One region of the Telluria sp. PB2R4 genome, then DNA from elsewhere that is predicted to be linked to it. Evidence: predicted binding sites of a transcription regulator. Region 1 holds the regulator's gene; the other holds the start of a gene.
The links. Region 1 encodes NrdR, which represses ribonucleotide reductase genes. Its sites were predicted from a motif close to CACNANATNTNGTG; they were not measured.
Positions count from the first base shown of each region.

Region 2: the regulator NrdR is predicted to act here: its motif matches at 2,529-2,542, upstream of AC56LU_RS05380 (ribonucleoside-diphosphate reductase subunit alpha).

Region 1 covers NZ_JCASIC010000014.1:137,802-146,679, forward strand. The annotation lists gene tolQ (protein TolQ) at 1-182, opposite strand, end outside; gene ybgC (tol-pal system-associated acyl-CoA thioesterase) at 179-613, opposite strand; gene AC56LU_RS20665 (SDR family oxidoreductase) at 827-1,573, opposite strand; ZMP/ZTP riboswitch at 1,720-1,837, shown strand; gene glyA (serine hydroxymethyltransferase) at 1,956-3,203, shown strand; gene nrdR (transcriptional regulator NrdR) at 3,252-3,710, shown strand; gene pilV (type IV pilus modification protein PilV) at 3,812-4,318, shown strand; gene AC56LU_RS20685 (PilW family protein) at 4,315-5,250, shown strand; gene AC56LU_RS20690 (pilus assembly PilX family protein) at 5,258-5,926, shown strand; gene AC56LU_RS20695 (type IV pilin protein) at 5,923-6,372, shown strand; gene AC56LU_RS20700 (GspH/FimT family pseudopilin) at 6,369-6,926, shown strand; gene ribD (bifunctional diaminohydroxyphosphoribosylaminopyrimidine deaminase/5-amino-6-(5-phosphoribosylamino)uracil reductase RibD) at 6,995-8,098, shown strand; gene AC56LU_RS20710 (riboflavin synthase) at 8,105-8,731, shown strand; gene AC56LU_RS20715 (M16 family metallopeptidase) at 8,841-8,878, opposite strand, start outside.
Region 2 covers NZ_JCASIC010000002.1:414,237-423,114, reverse strand. The annotation lists gene AC56LU_RS05380 (ribonucleoside-diphosphate reductase subunit alpha) at 1-2,340, opposite strand, end outside; gene AC56LU_RS05375 (sigma-54-dependent transcriptional regulator) at 2,925-4,370, opposite strand; gene AC56LU_RS05370 (two-component system sensor histidine kinase NtrB) at 4,380-6,065, opposite strand; gene AC56LU_RS05365 (PP0621 family protein) at 6,074-6,319, opposite strand; gene AC56LU_RS05360 (cytochrome C assembly family protein) at 6,316-7,119, opposite strand; gene AC56LU_RS05355 (ABC transporter ATP-binding protein) at 7,187-8,020, opposite strand; gene AC56LU_RS05350 (ABC transporter permease) at 8,022-8,878, opposite strand, start outside.

The DNA of each region.
Region 1 (8,878 bases):
GCCCAGAAGCTGCGTTCGAACTGCTCGGTCTGGCCGCGGGCGGCGCGCAGGGCGAACACCTTGCGGAAAATATAGGTCCAGCTCACCACCGACAGGATCAGCAACAGGGCCATGATCAACTGCACCAGGATGTGGGCATTGCTGATCAGGTGAATAAACGAGAGGTCTTGGGTCGCGGTCATCGGTCGTTGTTTGATTGTTCAGTTATTGATGCGGCGCGCATTTTATCAGCAGCATAGTCGGGCAGCGGACGCGGACGCATGGTGGCAGTATCGACGCAGCCTACCTTGACGCTTGCACTGGTCAGCAGCAGATCGCCGCGCCAGGCCTGCTGGGCAAACTGCACCGACGCGCGGCCGAGCTTTTCGACCGTGGTGCGGATGGTCAGTACATCGTCCAGGCGAGCAGGGGCGTGATAGTCGAGGGAGGCGCTTTTGACGACGAAAGCGACGCCAATGGCATCCAGCAGTTCCTGCTGGCCGACGCCGGCCGCGCGCAGCCATTCGGTGCGCGCACGTTCGAAGAACTTCAGGTAATTGGCGTAGAACACGATGCCACCGGCGTCGGTATCTTCGTAGTAGACCCTGACTGTCCAGTCAAAAGCTGAAGGCATTTACCCTGCCATTAATTTTAAATAGGAAACATTTTACGCGATTTCTGCCCGCTCTATGTGCGCTTGCGTACATAAAGAAGGCAAAAGCTCGGGCGTGCCCTCCGAAGAAGGCGAGCTACGATGCGCCGTAGTAGACGTGAAACATAGCCGAAAGGCCAATTACTGTAACACTTTCTCACAATTGCCGAGCGCGCGATACATACCAGCAATACCTCAAGTGCGCTTGATGGTGAACGGCGAAAAGCCCTGGCAAGTCGGCATCAGCTCGATGCTGTTGACGTTCACATGCGGCGGCAGCGTCGCGATCCAGTAAGCGGTATTGGCGATGTCCTCGGCGGTGAGCGGCACCGTGCCTTCATAGACCTTGGCGGCGGCCGCGTCGTCGCCGTGGAAGCGCACGTTCGAGAATTCGGTGCCGCCGCACAGGCCCGGCGCCAGGTTGGTGGCGCGCACGCCGGTGCCGACCAGGTCGGCGCGCAGGTTCAGGGTGAACTGCTCCACGAAGGCCTTGGTCGCACCGTACACGTTGCCGCCCGGGTAGGGGTAATGGCCCGCCACCGAGCCCAGGTTGATCACCAGGCCGCTGCCGCGCGCGACCATGCCGGGGAGCACGGCGCGGGTCATGGTCACCAGGCCCTGGCAATTGGTGGCGATCATGGTGTCCCAGTCGTCCAGCGGCACCTCATGCGCCGGCCTGGTGTTCAGCGCGAGACCGGCATTGTTGATGAGCACGTCGATGTCGCGCCAGCCTTCCGGCAGCCCCGCCAGCGCCGCGTCGATCGAGGCGCGGCTGGTCACGTCCAGCGTGACCGGGAGGGCCGCATCGCCCAATTCGCGGGCCAGGTCTTCCACGCGCTCGGTGCGGCGCGCGGCGAGGATGGCGCGGTGGCCGTTGCGGACGAAGATGCGCGCCATCGCGGCGCCGAAGCCGGCCGAAGCGCCGGTGATGAAGACGATCATGGTTGGTCCCAAAGGCGGAGGAACTGAAAATTGTAGCCGAAGTAGCCACAAGTCCGCTGGCGACCCTTGCTGCTGCTCGTGGCTTGCAAGGAAGACAGCAGTTTCCTTGCCCTAAGGGGCGCGGATCACATACAATCTGGTGAATTTACGTCTCACGTAACTGGCGAAACACCGTGCGTCTGCGACATTGTCACAGAGCCCGGCAAAGGTGGGCACCCACCGGGGAACGTGAGATGTCATCCGCCGTTCGCCTGGGCAGCCACCAACTGGCACTGTTGTGTCGCGCCGCGCGTCGTCACCCTGTGCGCCTGCGCGCCCCGGAGCGCCGGCCCGTCGTCCAACGCTGCCCGTTGCCTGGTATTTCTCTCGATTGGAGTTTTACATGTTTGCAAAAGATCATACGCTTGCCAAGGTCGACCCGGAACTGTGGGATGCCATCCAAAAAGAAAACGTTCGCCAGCAAGACCACATCGAACTGATCGCTTCCGAGAACTACACCTCGCCGGCCGTCATGGAAGCGCAGGGCTCGCAGCTGACCAACAAGTACGCCGAAGGCTATCCGGGCAAGCGCTACTACGGCGGCTGCGAATACGTCGACGTCGCCGAGCAGCTGGCGATCGACCGGCTGAAGCAACTGTTCGGCGCCGAAGCCGCCAACGTCCAGCCGAACTCGGGTTCGCAAGCCAACCAGGGCGTCTTCTTCGCCATGCTGAAACCGGGCGACACCATCATGGGCATGTCGCTGGCGGAAGGCGGCCACCTGACCCACGGCATGGCGCTGAACATGTCCGGTAAATGGTTCAACGTGGTTTCCTATGGCCTGACCGAGCAGGAAGACATCGACTACGAGGCCATGGAACGCCTGGCGCGCGAGCACAAGCCGAAGATGATCATCGCCGGCGCATCGGCCTTCGCGCTGCGCATCGACTTCGAGCGCTTCGCCAAAATCGCCAAGGAAGTCGGCGCCTACTTCATGGTCGACATGGCCCACTACGCCGGCCTGATCGCCGCAGGCGAATACCCGAACCCGGTGCCGCACGCCGACTTCGTCACCTCGACCACCCATAAATCGCTGCGCGGCCCGCGCGGCGGCATCATCCTGATGAAGGCCGAGTACGAGAAGCAGATCAATTCGGCGATCTTCCCGGGCATCCAGGGCGGTCCGCTGATGCACGTTATCGCCGGCAAGGCCGTGGCCTTCAAGGAAGCGTTGTCGCCCGAGTTCAAGGAATACCAGAAGCAGGTGGTCAAGAACGCCGCGGCGCTGGCCAACACCCTGACCGAGCGCGGCCTGCGCATCGTGTCGGGCCGCACCGAGTCGCACGTGATGCTGGTCGACCTGCGTTCGAAAGGCCTCACCGGCAAGGAAGCGGAAGCGATCCTGGGCCAGGCGCACATGACCTGCAATAAGAACGGTATCCCGAACGACCCGCAGAAGCCCTTCGTCACCTCGGGCATCCGCCTCGGCAGCCCGGCCTTCACCACCCGCGGCTTCAAGGAAGAAGACGCGGTCAAGGTCGGCCACCTGATCGCCGACGTGCTGGACAACCCGCACGACGCCGCGACCATCGAGCGCGTGAAGCGCGAGGTCAAGCAGCTGACCGACAAGTATCCGGTCTACGCGAAGTAAGCAACCCCGGGGCCGCTTGCTGCGGCCCTTTTTGACTGCCCGGCGCCCATGAAATGTCCCTTCTGCCAGCATGAAGATACCCAGGTCCTCGACACCCGCGTGTCAGAGGAAGGGGATGCCATTCGCCGGCGCCGGCGCTGTGCGAAGTGCGACAAGCGCTTCACGACCTACGAGCGGATCGAACTGTCGATGCCGATTCTCGTTAAAAAGAATGGCAGCCGCACCGAATACGCGCCGGCCAAGCTGCGCGGCAGCCTGATGCTGGCGCTGCGCAAGCGCCCGGTGGCGGCCGAAGCCATCGACACGGCGGTGGCCACCATCGAGGAAAAGCTCCTGACCAGCGGCCGCCGCGAGGTGGACACCGGCTATGTCGGCGAGCTGGTGATGCAGGAGCTCAAGCGGCTCGACAAGATCGCCTATATCCGCTTCGCCTCCGTCTACAAGAATTTCGAAGACCTGGCCGAGTTCCAGGAAGCGCTGGCCGAAGTCGGTCACCCACGCAAGTAAATCTCTCTGCCGCACGATTGCGCCAGCTCACGGCTGGCTCGTGCTCGCCTGATAACTTCGCAGCTCGCGGATATGACGGGGAGGGCATGGTGCAGGCGCGTATGCAAGGTTTCACATTGGCCGAGGTGCTGGTCGCCTTGTTCGTCCTGGCCGTCGGCATCGTCGGCGCCGGCGCCACCCAGCTGACCGCCGAACGCACCCGCCAGCAGTCGGCCCTGATGTCCGAGGCAGCGCAGCTGGCCGCGTCCCTCGGCGCGCGCATGGGGGTGAATCCTGCGATATCGAACCTTCCCGACGGCGCCAATCCCTATCTGGCATTTTCCTATGACGCTGCCGGCGGTCCGCCCGCAGCCAGCCTGCACTGCTTCGGCGACAGCGCCTGCACCCCGGCCCAGCTGGCTGAATTCGACCTGCACGAAATTCGTCAGGCGGTGCACGCCCGGTTCCCGCGCGGCCGCGTCGCGGTATGCCGCGACGCTTCGCCCTGGGACGGCGCCGGGCGGCGTTTTCGCTGGAGCTGCGACGGCGATACCGGCGCGCTGCCGGTGGTCAAGCTGGGCTGGCAGGGTACGGGCGACGCGCCCGGCTATGTCGGAGTGATCCGATGAGGCCAACATGGCGTGGACAGCGTGGCATGACGATGCCCGAGCTGCTGGTCGGCATGACGATCGGCCTGGCGGTGCTGCTTGCCGCTTCCAGCCTGTTCATCTGGGCCAGCCGTGCCTTTGCCGGACAGGCCGACACAGCCGCGATGGACGATGCCGGACGCTATGCGCTGGAAGCGATCGCGCGCGCTGTGCGGCAGTCGGCCGCGCACGACTGGGACGCCAACGGCGCCGGACCGGATCCGGCAGCGCCGGCGCCGCTGGCCGGCTTCGACGCGCGCAGGGTGAACCAGACCGGGTTCGGTATCGACAACGCTCCCCTCGCATCGGTCAACGGCAGCGACGTGCTGGCGGTGCGCTTCCCGGGCACGGGCGCACCGCCGAACGGCGACGGCACCGCGCTCGATTGCGCCGGCTTCAGCGTGCACCGCAACGAGGAGGGCTGGAGCATCTTCTATGTGGCGCGCAATGCCCAGGGCGATGCCGAACTGCGCTGCAAGTACCGGGGCGCCAGCGCCTGGTCGGCGGATGCGGTGGTGGGCGCGGTCGACAGCTTCCAGGTGCTGTACGGGCTCGACGGCGATGCCGACGGCACGCCGGAGCGCTACGTGAACGCCACCGCGCTGTCCGACCTCGACGCCAGCCTCGCGCTGATGGGTGCCACCGCCGCGGAGCGCGACGCCGACCTGCGCCGCCGCACCCACTGGAAGAAGATCGCCAGCGTGCGCGTGGCGCTGTTGCTGCACGGTTCGGTGAGCCGGCTCGCATCGGCCCGCAATGCCGTGTACGAGCTGTTCGGGCCCGACCATGGCGCCCTGGCGGGCACGGACGATGCCGGTACCCGGCTGCCGGAGGCCGATCTGGCCGGCGATGAAGCGCCGCGCTACCGCAAGGTGTTCGGCACGACGATCGCACTGCCTGCGCGCATGCCCTGAGGATCGCATGAGCATGTCTACCCCGGGTCGATGGCGCCGTGGGCAGCGCGGCGTCGCACTGCTGACCGCGCTGCTCTTGACGCTGGCGGTCCTGATGACGAGCGTCGCCGCGGCGCGCACGGCGCTCAGTGGGGCGCGCGCGGCCAGCCAGGAGCGCGACCGGATGCTGGCGCTGCAGGGCGCGATGGCCGCGCTGGCGGACGCCGAACAGGACATCGAAGGTGGACAGGACGCAGCATCCGGGCGCGCCGCCGCGCTGGCCAACGCGTTGCCAGCCGCCTTCGCCCCTGGCTGCCGCGGCGGCAGGCCCTACGACGGCCTGTGCGAGCGTGCGCCGGACGCCGGCGACATCTTCGCGGCGCTGGCGGACGACGAAGGGCCTGCGGTCACGCTCGGCACGTTCACGGGTGCGCGGATAGCGGCCGGGGAGGGCGGGCTGCCAAGCCAGGCGCCGCGCTACCTCATCGAGCGGATGACGTCGCCCGCCGGTGCGCTGCTGTACCGGGTGAGCGCACTCGGCTTCGGCAGCGCCGGCACGACCCAGGTGGCGGTGCAGGCCTATTACCGCAAGCTGCCTTCTGGCGGTCCCGGCATGCGCGTGGGCTGGCGCGAAATCGGCAACTGGCGCGACAGCGTGGCGTCCGCGGGGGCGTCGCCAACGGGAGAGGGACGATGAAGGGCGATCGTGGTTTCACGCTGGTGGAAATGCTGGTCGTGCTGGCGATCGTCTCCATCCTGGGCGCCATCGCCTACCCGGGCTATGTGCGCCATGTGGTCAAGGCGCGCCGGGTCGAAGCCCAGCTGGCGCTGGTCGACGCCATGCAGCGGCAGGAGCAGTATCGCGCGCTGCACCACACCTATGTCGCGTTCTCGGCAACATCTACCGAGGCCGACGGCCGCGAGTTCCACTGGTGGCTCGGCGCGCGTCCCGAGAGCAGCGCCTACGAGCTTGAAGGGAGGGCCTGCGCGGGACAAGTCATCAGCCAGTGCATCGAGCTGCGCGCCCGGCCGGGAACGGCGAACGTCGACGCGCGCTTCGCCGATCCGGACTGCGGCATCCTGAGCTTCGACAGTACCGGTGCGCAAGGCGCGAGCGGCAGCGCGCCGCGCTGCTGGCCATGAAGCGCCTCGCCACGGGCGGGGCCACGCTGGCCGAGCTCGCCGTGGTGCTGGCCATCGCCGCCGTGGCGTTCGGAATAGCCGCGCCCGACCTGCACGCGCTCCTTACCTCCCAGCAGCTGAAGGCCGCTTCAAGCGAGATGCTCGACGCCATCGCCCATACCCGGGCGCAAGCCATTGCGCGCAACCAGCGGGTCAAGCTGATGCCGCGCGACCCGCGCGGCCTTGATTGGACCCGGGGCTGGACGATGTTCATCGACCGCGACGGCGACCGACGGCCGGGGCCCACTGACGAGCTGCTGGCGGTGCACGGGCCGCTGCCGGCGGGCCTGCGGATCGACTTTTCGTTTACGCAGTCAGCGCCGCCCCAGTACATCGCCTACAATGGCGCCGGGCGCAGCTGCAGCGATGCTGGTGGTAACGCCTCCCGGCTCGGTACGCTGTCGCTGTTCCATGGCGGGCAGATCCGGCGTATTAAAATCAATATGCTCGGGCGCATTCGCCAGTGCAATCCTGCGCGCGACGCAGGCTGCGACGGCGCGCAAGGGCCGCCATAACGGCTACACAGCGGAACGGAACCACCTTGGCAAACGACACGGCACAGATTCTCAACGATAGCGACGGCATGGCGCTGGCCCTCGCGTGGGCAGCGAAAGGCATGTTCATCACGGCGCCGAATCCGCGCGTCGGCTGCGTGATCGTGCGTGACGGCATCGTCATCGGCGCCGGCCATACCCAGCCGGCGGGACAGGCGCACGCCGAGATCCAGGCGCTGCGCGACGCCCAGGCGCGCGGCGAGGATGTGCGCGGCGCCACCGCCTACGTCACGCTGGAACCGTGCAGCCACTATGGCCGCACGCCGCCCTGCGCGGACGCCCTGGTGCAGGCCGGTGTCAAGCGCGTGGTGGCCGCCATGACTGACCCGAATCCGCTGGTCGGCGGGCGCGGCCTGGCCCAGCTCGAAGCGGCGGGCATTGCCGTCAGCGCGGGCGTGCTGGCCGAGCAGGCCCATGAACTGAACATCGGCTTCTTCTCGCGCATGCGGCGCGGCCTGCCCTGGGTGCGGCTGAAGGTGGCCGCCAGCCTGGACGGTGCCACTGCGCTTGCAGGGGGCGAGAGCCAATGGATCACCGGGCCCGAGGCGCGCGCCGACGGCCATCTCTGGCGCGCCCGCGCGCAGGCGATCCTGACCGGCATCGGCACGGTCAAGGCCGACGATCCCCAGCTGACCGTGCGCGGCATTGATACGCACCTGCCGCCCATGCCGCCGCGCCGCGTGATCGTCGACAGCCGGCTCGAGATCGACCTCGGCGCCCGCATCCTGCAGGGCGCGCCGTGCTGGATCGCCGTGGCGGAGGCGGCGCAAGGGACCGACAAGGCGGCGGCGCTGCGTGCGGCGGGCCATGAAGTCATGGTGCTGCCGAACGCGCAGGGCAAGGTCGACCTGCCGGCGCTCATGCACGAACTCGGCCGCCGCGAGATCAACGAAGTGCACGTGGAAGCGGGTGCGAAGCTGAACGCGTCGATGGTGCGCGAAGGCTGCGTCGACGAGCTGCTGGTCTACCTCGCGCCGAGCCTGATCGGGCCGGGGCAGGGCATGTTCGAGCTGCCGCCGCTGGCGCAGCTCGGCGACCAGCGCCGCCTGCGTTTCCACGACCTGGCGCGGGTCGGCGACGACATCCGCATCCTGGCGCGCTTCGCCACACCTGACATCACTACTGAGGAATAAAGCCGTATGTTTACTGGAATCGTCGCCGCTGTCGGCAATATCAAATCGGTCACCCCGTTGGAAGGCGGCTCCTTCGCGGGCGTGCGCCTGGAAGTGGACGCCGGTCCGCTGGCATTAGGCGACGTCGCACTTGGCGACTCGATCGCCATCAATGGCGCCTGCATGACCGTGGTGGCCAAGACCGAGCAGGCCTTTACCGTGGACGTCTCGCGCGAAAGCCTGAACAAGACCGTGGGGCTGGCGTCGCCTGGGGAAGTCAACCTGGAAAAGGCGCTGACCCTGGCCGAACGGCTGGGCGGGCATTTGGTATCCGGCCACGTGGACGGGCTGGGCACCGTGCACAGCTTCGAACCGGTGGGTGAATCGCGCGAACTGGTGATCGACGCGCCGCGCGAGCTGGCCAAATTCCTGGCATACAAGGGCTCGGTGGTGGTCAACGGCGTGTCGCTGACGGTGAACCGGGTCGACGATCTCGACGGGGCGGGTGGAAAAGTGTGCCGCTTCTCGATCAACCTGATCCCGCACACGATCGAGGTGACCACGCTCAGGCACCTGCAGGCGGGGTCGAAGGTGAACCTGGAGATCGACCTGATTGCGCGCTACGTGGAGCGCATGCTGTCAGCCAAAGGGTAGGGTGGGCGGGTCTCCCCGCCCACGCGGTGATCGTTATCGGTTCCGTTCTCGTGCTCGGTGATCTCGCTGCTGGTTGAACGCGTGGGCGGGGGACCCGCCCACCCTACGGTTAACCGCCCGGCACCGTTGTCTTGGCGTTCGACGCCG
Region 2 (8,878 bases), on a different contig from region 1:
GCAGGCCGACACGCCGATGATGTTCGAGATGGTCGCGGTCGGGGCGATCGCCACGCAGTTCGAGTTACGCATGCCGAACTGCTTGATGCGCTCGCGCACCGGGGTCCAGTCCATCGATGCGCTGGTGTCCTGCTCCAGGTAGCCGCCGCGCTCTTCCGCCAGCAGCTTGATCGAATCCTGCGGCAGGATGCCGCGGTCCCACAGCGAACCTGCGTAGGTCTCGTAGCGGCCGCGCTCTTCGGCCAGTTCGGTCGAGGCCAGGTAGGCGTAGTAGCAGACGGCTTCCATCGAGGTGTCGGCGAACTGCACCGCCTGCTCCGACGCGAACGGCACGCGCATCATGTGCAGGCAGTCCTGGTGGCCCATCACGCCCATGCCCACCGGACGGTGGCGCATGTTCGAATTGCGCGCCTTGTCGACGGCGTAGTAGTTGATGTCGATGACGTTGTCGAGCATGCGCATCGCGGTGCGGATGGTCTTCTGCAGCTTGGCGTGGTCCAGGCCGTCGCCCTTCATGTGCTGCGGCAGGTTCACCGAGCCCAGGTTGCAGACGGCGATCTCGTCGGCGCTGGTGTTCAGCGTGATCTCGGTGCACAGGTTCGACGAGTGCACCACGCCGACGTGCTGTTGCGGCGAACGGATGTTGCACGGATCCTTGAAGGTGATCCATGGGTGGCCGGTTTCGAACAGCATCGACAGCATCTTGCGCCACAGGTCGAGCGCTTCGATCTTCTTGTACACGGTCATTTCGCCGCGCGCGGCCTTGGCTTCGTAGCCGACGTAGGCTTCTTCGAAGGCCTTGCCCACCAGGTCGTGCAGGTCCGGGGTTTCGCTCGGCGAGAACAGGCTCCAGTGGCCCTTTTCCATCACACGCTTCATGAACAGGTCGGGAATCCAGTTCGCGGTGTTCATGTCGTGGGTGCGGCGGCGGTCGTCGCCGGTGTTCTTGCGCAGGTCGAGAAACTCCTCGATGTCCATGTGCCAGGTTTCCAGGTAGGCGCAGACCGCGCCCTTGCGCTTGCCGCCCTGGTTCACCGCCACGGCGGTATCGTTGACCACTTTCAGGAACGGCACCACGCCCTGCGACTTGCCGTTGGTGCCCTTGATGCGCGAGCCCAGTGCACGGACCGGGGTCCAGTCATTGCCCAGGCCACCGGCAAACTTCGACAGCAGCGCGTTTTCCTTGATGGCGTCGTAGATGCCTTCCAGGTCGTCGCCGACGGTGGTCAGGTAGCACGAGGACAGCTGCGAGCGGCGGGTGCCCGAGTTGAACAGGGTCGGGGTCGAGCTCATGAAGTCGAACGACGACAGCAGGTTGTAGAACTCGATGGCGCGCGCTTCGCGGTCGGCTTCGCGCAGGGCCAGGCCCATCGCGACGCGCATGTAGAAGGCCTGCGGCATTTCGATGCGGGTTTCGCGCACGTGCAGGAAGTAGCGGTCGTACAGGGTCTGCAGGCCGATGTAGCCGAACTGCAGGTCGCGGTCGGCGACGATGGCCTTGGCCAGGCGCTCGAGGTCGTAGGTGCCCAGCGCTTCGTCCAGCAGCTCGTTCTGGATGCCCTTGGCGATGTATTGCGGGAAGTAGGTGATGTACTCGAGCGCGGCGCCGGCTTGCGGCACTTCGCGGCCGAAGACTTCCTTGCGGATGGTGTGCAGCAGGATGCGCGCGGTGACCTGGCTGTAGGCCGGGTCTTTTTCCATCAGGGCGCGGGCGGCCAGGATGGCCGACTTGTGCAGCTCCTCGACCGGCACGCCGTCGTACAGGTTCTTCAGGGTCTCGGCGACGATGGCGTCGGCGTCGACATGCTTTTCCAGGCCCGAGCAGGCGGCGTTGACCAGGGCGTGGACGTCGTTCACGTCCAGCGGGCGGCGCTCTCCGCCGTCGACCACATTGATCTGCGGTGCGGCCACGGCGGTACCCCCTAGAGCTTCCTTGGCGGCCTTGCGTTCTTCCATGCGCTTGGCGCGGTACAGCACGTATTCGCGCGCGACGTCATGCTCGCCCGAGCGCATCAGCGACAGTTCGACCTGGTCCTGCACGTCTTCGATGTGGAAGGTGCCGCCGTTCGGCTGGCGGCGCACCAGCGCGGCCACCACGTTGTTGGTCAGCTGTTCCACCAGCTCGCGGATGCGGGCCGATGCGGCGCCCTGCCCGCCGGCGACGGCGAGGAAAGCCTTGGTCATGGCGACCGAGATCTTGTGCGGCTCGAAAGCGACCACGGCGCCGTTACGGCGGATAACCCGGTAGTCACCACGCGCAACGATCTCTGCAGGCGTGGTCGTGGCCGACGCGCCTGGGGTGACGTGTGGATTGATCGAAATGTCTTGTGCTGTTTGCATTGAGCCTCCAGTGAGCAGCGGGTACCTGCCGTGGTTTGTTTTAAGCAAAGCGATACCCCGCCAGCTGGAGCTCCTCGCTGGCAAGCATGGAAAAAGTCAATGCGGCAGGGTGAAATCGCTGTTGAATCAGTCGCTTGCAGAGCAAGCTTCAAGTCGAACCTGAATCCTAGTTGCTTTCGGTTCACTACCACTACATCTAGTGTTCGATCTTGATACGAGACTAATTGTAGTACCTGACCCAGGTCACGGCAAGTAAAGAAGTCGCTAATATTTTGCGTTTTTTTTGGTGCACAGGCTTGACAAGCCAGTATGACCAGAACGACGGGCAGTATGCGGTGAGTGAGCACTAACCTTGCTCCAGATCCTTGCTCAAGCCTTCATCAAGCGCATGCCCGGCGCATCATTCTTGTGCATTTTGCACTGGCGAAAAGACAACAGGATGACACGCCTGTTTTGCTCTTGTAGGGTGGGCGGCTATGCCGCCCACGCGGTGATCGTTTGCAGCGAGATCATCCGGCACGACAACGTAGCTGATATCGATCACCGCGTGGGCGGGGGACCCGCCCACCCTACATATAGAAATCTCAAACGTTGTCGTCGGGCGCGCAAATGTCCAGCTTCTGCATCTGGTAGCGCAACTGGCGTACGCTGATCCCCAGCAGCGCCGCGGCCTGGGTGCGGTTGAACTGGGTCTGCTGCAGGGCGCGCCCGATGATGTCGCGCTCGACCTGGCTCAGGTACTCGGGCAGGTTGGCGGGCAGGCCGTTGGGGCCGAGCATCGCCGGACCGGCAGGCGCCTGGGTCGCCTGCGGTACGGGGTCGGGCTCCGGTTCCGGCACGATCATCGGCGCCGGAGCCGGCTCGCGCACGGCCGCATCGCCCGGGCGCGCCGCCTTGAGCGACAGATCCCCCACTTCGATCACGCCGTCGTTCGCGAATGCCAGCGCCCGCTCCAGCACGTTCTCGAGTTCGCGGATATTCCCCGGGAAGGAATAGGCGCGCAGCGCATCCAGCACGCCCGGGCCCAGCCTGGCCTGGCCGGGACCGGCCAGGCGCGCCAGGATCGCGTCCACCAGCGGCGCCAGGTCGTCGATGCGTTCGCGTAGCGGCGGCAGCGACAATTCGATCACGTTCAGGCGGTAGAACAAATCCTGCCTGAACCTGCCCTGCTCGACGCACCTGGCCAGGTCCTGGTGGGTCGCGCTGATGATGCGCACGTCCACCGCTTCTTCGATGGTCGCGCCGATCTTGCGCACGCGCCGTTCCTGGATAGCGCGCAGCAGCTTGACCTGCATCGGCAGCGGCAGATCGGCCACTTCGTCGAGCATCAGGGTGCCGCCGTTGGCAGCCTGGAAGAAGCCGTCGCGCTCCTCGCCGGCCCCCGTAAACGCGCCCTTGCGGTAGCCGAAGAACTCGGCCTCCATCAGGGTTTCGGGAATCGCGCCGCAGTTCACCGCCACGAAGGGCTTGCCGGCGCGCGAACTCTGGGCGTGGATCTCGCGCGCGGCCAGTTCCTTGCCGCTGCCCGACTCGCCGGTGATCGAGATCGGCGCGTTCGAGCGCGCCAGCCGCCCGATCTGCGCGCGCAGCGACTGCATCGCGCTTGATGCGCCGATCATGCGCGAGCCGGGCGCGGCGCCATCAGGCAGCGGCGCCGGCGTCTCGGATAATTTCAGCGCGGAGCGCACCATCACGCGCAGCGCGTCGAGCGCCACCGGTTTCGAGATGTAGTCGAAGGCGCCCGCCTTGAGCGCCACCACCGCGTTCTCGGCGCTGCCGTAGGCCGTGATCACGGCGATCGGCGTACCCTTGTGCGCAGCCGCCACTTCGCGCACCAGTTCCAGCCCGAGGCCGTCCGGCAGGCGCATGTCGGTGAGGATCAGCGCATAGTCGTGCTCGTCGACCAGGCCGCGCGCCTGGCGCAGCGTGGCGGCGCTGTCGACGTCCAGCCCCATCTTGAGCAGGGTGATCTCGAGCAGTTCGCGTAGGTCGGCTTCGTCGTCGACCACGAGGATGCGGGGTGCGGTCATGGGTCCTCTCTATATATAGGCGGCAGCTGGCTGGGCCGGCTGCGAAAAGCTGATCACGAAGCGCCCGCTGGCCCGGCGTGGCCCGGTGGCCGCGGCATCGAAGCGGTATTCGTAGTCGAGCTTCGCGTCGTTGTTCAGGCACAACTCGCGCGCCAGGTACAGGCCCAGGCCGGTGCCCTTGCTCGAGGTCGTGTAGAAGGGCTCGAACAGGTGGGCGCGCACTTCCGGCGTGATGCCCGGGCCGTCGTCCTGCACATGCAGCTCGATGCGGCCGGCGGCATCGAGCGCCGGGAAGATGCGGATACTGGCAGGGGCACGGCTGGCATAGCGCACCGCGTTGCCGAGCAGGTTGAGCAGCACTTCGTGCAGGTGCAGCGGATCGAAGCGCACCGCACTCGGGCCGGCATCGCCTATTTCAACGATATCCTCGGCCAGGCCGTGGGTTTCGCAGAACTCGGCCTTCAGCTCGGCGAGAAAAGGGGCCAGCTGCAGCGGTTCGCCGTTCGGCTGCACCTTGCGCGACAGCTGCAGGATATCTTCCACCATGCGGTTCACGCGCGTGACATTGTCGCCGATGATCTTCAGCAGGCGCACCTCGGCCGGGCCGTGCAGGTCTTCTGCCAGCAGCGCGGTGGCGTGGCCGATGGCCGACAGCGGATTGCGCACCTCGTGTGCGATGCTGGCGGTCAGGCGTCCCATCGAGGCCAGCTTGAGCTGCTGCGCCTGGTTTTCGATGGCGCTGACGTCCTGCATGAACACCACGCTGCGACCCAGCGCCACATCGAGCGTGTCCACGCGCGCAAAGCGCAGCTTGAGGTGCACCGGCTGGTCGCGCCGGCCGCGCAACGGACCGCTGTCTTCCTGGTAGGGCTTGACGGTGACGAAGGAAGCGCCCTCGACCGGCGCGCCGAGCCAGGCGCAGAAGGCCTGGGCCAGCGGTTCCAGTCCCGGCGCCTCGCCGAGCCGGAAACCGGCCGCCTCCCCTTCCAGGCCCAGCATGCGGCGCGCCGCCGGGTTGCCGGTGAAGACCGCACCGTCGTCGCCGGCCACCAGGATGCCGTCGCCGACGTCGGCGATGACGATGCCGTTGATCGCCTGCTGGATGCGCAGGTCGATGCCGCGCTGCGCCGCCAGTTCCTCCTGCTTGATCAGGCGCGCCGCCAGCCGGTTGACTACCAGCGTGCCGGCGAAGAAGGCGGCGCCGTACAGGCCCGCCTGCATCAGCGGCGGCTGGCGCTCCTGCATGAACACCTGCCAGGTGGCTTCCAGCAGCAGGAACATCGTGGCGACCGCGCTCGAGAACAAGGCCAGCGTCAGTGGCGCCAGGATGGCGGCGCCGGCCAGCGGGAACAGGTACAGGATCGCCAGGCCGCTGCGCATGCCGCCGGCTTCCAGGTAGAGCAAGGAGATCACGGCCAGGTCGAGCGCCACCTGGCAGCCCAGCTGCAGCGCGAAGCGGCGCCGCCACCAGGCGCCGAGCGCGCCGAACACCAGCGCCGCGGCCAGGTAGAACAGGCAGGTGCGGGAATTCGCCGCATCCATGCGCATGCCGCCGCCGGTCATGCGCACGCCCAGGTAGAGCAGCAGCACCAGCGCGATGACGGTGCGGGTGACGGTGAAGGTCTGGAGCGAGCGCCACAGGGTCGTGCGCGCTTCGCGCGACAGCGCCGCCTTGGGCGAAACGGAGAACGGCATCGGCCGGCCTACCGCGGCGGCAGGCGCACGTGGCCCGGCGAGCAGTAGTCGTGGCCGTCGGCGTGCACCGCTTCGGAGGCCGGGAAGTGCAGGCCGCAGTGCGCGCACTGGGTCATGTTTTCGATTTCCGCCACCGGTTGCTGCGGCGGCGGCTCATGCGGCGGCTTTTGGCGCGCATGCAAGGACTTGAGCTTGGCGCGAACGGCCATGACCACCAGCCCGACCAGCAGGATCCAGAACAGGATGCGGCTCATGCCAGCCCCCGGTGCAGGACGACTTCGAGCACGAAGCGGCTGCCGACGTAGGCCAGCGCCAGCGTGGCAAAGCCGGCCAGCGTGAAGCGCAGCGCGGTCTTGCCGCGCCAGCCTTGCCAGCGGCGGCCCGCCAGCAGCGCGGCGAACAGCAGCCAGGACAGCAGCGCGAACACGCTCTTGTGGTCGAGGCGCAGGGCGCTGCCGAACAGCTGTTCGGAGAACACCACGCCCGACAGCACGGTGAGGCTGAGCAGGATGAAGCCGATCCAGATGACGCGGAACAGCAGTTTTTCCATGGTCAGCAGCGCCGGCAGCTGGTCCAGGGTGCTGCCCAGCCAGCCGCCGCGGGCGGCGCGCGTGTGCAGCCGCGCCTCCTGCAGGGCCATCAGCACCGCGTGGAAGGCGGCGATGGTCAGGGTGCTGTAGGCCAGCACCGCGACCGCGACGTGCCAGCCGAAAGCCGGCGACTGGCTGTTCAGTTGCAGCAGGCTGCCGGGGAACACCAGCGGCAGCACGCTTGCCGCGCAGGCGAAGGGCATGACCAGGCGGCGCATGCCGTCGAGGGCGAAATTGCGGTTCTCTAACCAGTAGGCGGCCACCGAGACCCACAGCGCGCTTGACAGCATGATGGCAAAGCCGACGCGCAGCCGGCCCGGCTCGGCCACGTCGAGGCCGAGCGCGGCGCCGTGCGCCGCCCAGGCCAGGACGGTGACGCCGGAGATGACCGCGCCCCGGCGCGACGGCAGCAGGGCGCACACCGCGTACAGCAGGGCCGCGGCGAGGAAGAGGGAGTTCTGCATAATAGGAGTCTACACCATCAGGTTACGACGGTGGCCAGCCCTCCTCCCCGCGAGGGTGCTTCAGGCCTCAGTCCACCGCCGCCAGCCGCAGCTCGTCGGTATGATGGCGCTGCTGCTCTTCCATCACCATCACCCCCAGCTCGCGCTTGAGCGCATTGAATTCCGGCGCCGCCGGATCGCGCATGCGCGGGATCCCGACCAGCAGGTCGCGCTTGACCGTGCCCGGCCGGTAGGTCATCACGACGATGCGGTCGGCCAGGTACACCGCCTCCTCGATGCTGTGGGTGACGAAGAGGATGGTCTTCTTCAGCTCGGACCAGATGCGCAGCAGCTCGTCCTGCAGGTTGCGCCGGGTGAGCGCATCGAGGGCGCCGAAGGGCTCGTCCATCAGCATGATCGGCGAATCCAGGGCCAGCACACGCGCGATCGCCACCCGCTGGCGCATGCCGCCCGACAGGTCCTTGGGAAAGCGCTGGCGGAAATCGAGCAGCGACAGCATGCCCAGCAGCGCGCCGACCCGCTCCCGGATCTCGGCCCTGGAGATGCCCTTGATGTGCAGGCCGAAGCCGATGTTGTCCTCGACCGTCATCCAGGGAAACAGCGCGTACTCCTGGAACACCATGCCGCGGTCCGGCCCCGGCGCCGTGACCGGCGTGCCGTCGACCGTGATCAGGCCCGTGCTCGGCAGCGAGAAGCCGGCCACCGCATTGAGCAGGGTCGACTTGCCGCAGCCCGAAGGCCCGAGCAGGCAGGTGAACTGCCCGCGCGGGATCTCGAGCCGGATGTCCTGCAGCGCGGTGACCGTCCGGCCGCCGGTTTCGAATACCTTGTTCACGCCGTCGATGCGGATATGCGGCTCCTTCGGGGGAAAAGCCTCGGTTGCGTTCAGCGGTGCGTTCATGTCAGTGCTCCAGGCCGCGGTGCCAGCGCAGCAGATGGTTGTTGAGGCGGTTCACGGCGATGTCGATCGCCAGGCCGAGCATGCCGATGGTGATCATCCCGGCGATGATCTTGTCGGACCAGAAGTACTCGCGCGCCTCCAGGATGCGGAAGCCCAGCCCGTTGTTCACGGCGATCATCTCCGACACGATCACCACGATGAAGGCGGTGCCGATGCCGATCCGCACGCCGGACAGGATGTAGGGCACGGCGGCCGGCAGGATCACGCGCACGAACATGGTGAGGCCGCCGGCGCCGAGGTTGCGCGCCGCGCGCAGGTAGATGCCGTCGACGTGGCGCACCCCGGCGATGGTATTCATCAGCACCGGAAAGAAGGCCCCCAGCGCGATCAGGAACACCGCCGGCGGGTTGCCGAGCCCGAACCACAGGATCGCCAGCGGGATGTAGGCGATCGGCGGAATCGGACGCAGGATCTGCACCAGGGGGTTCATCCACGCATACACGACGGGGCTGGCGCCCATCGCCAGCCCGAGCGGCAGCGCCAGCCCTGCGCCGATGGCGAAGCCCACCACCACCCGCACCATGCTGGTATAGATGTCGATCGGCAGTTCGCCCGACAGCGCCCACGACCACCAGCCGCCCTCGGTATAGGCCTCGAACGGCATTAGCGGCAGCAGGTAGGCCACCCACTTGCGCCCGACGTCCAGCGGCGCCGGCAGCACCTGCGGGTTGACCCAGCCGTTCATGGCGACCCACTGCCACAGCAAAATCGCCGCCACCGGCACCACCGCGCCGACCGCGACTTCCGCCAAGCGCGCGCGGGGGCGCTTGCGCCGCTCTTGCGCACTGACTTGCGCAT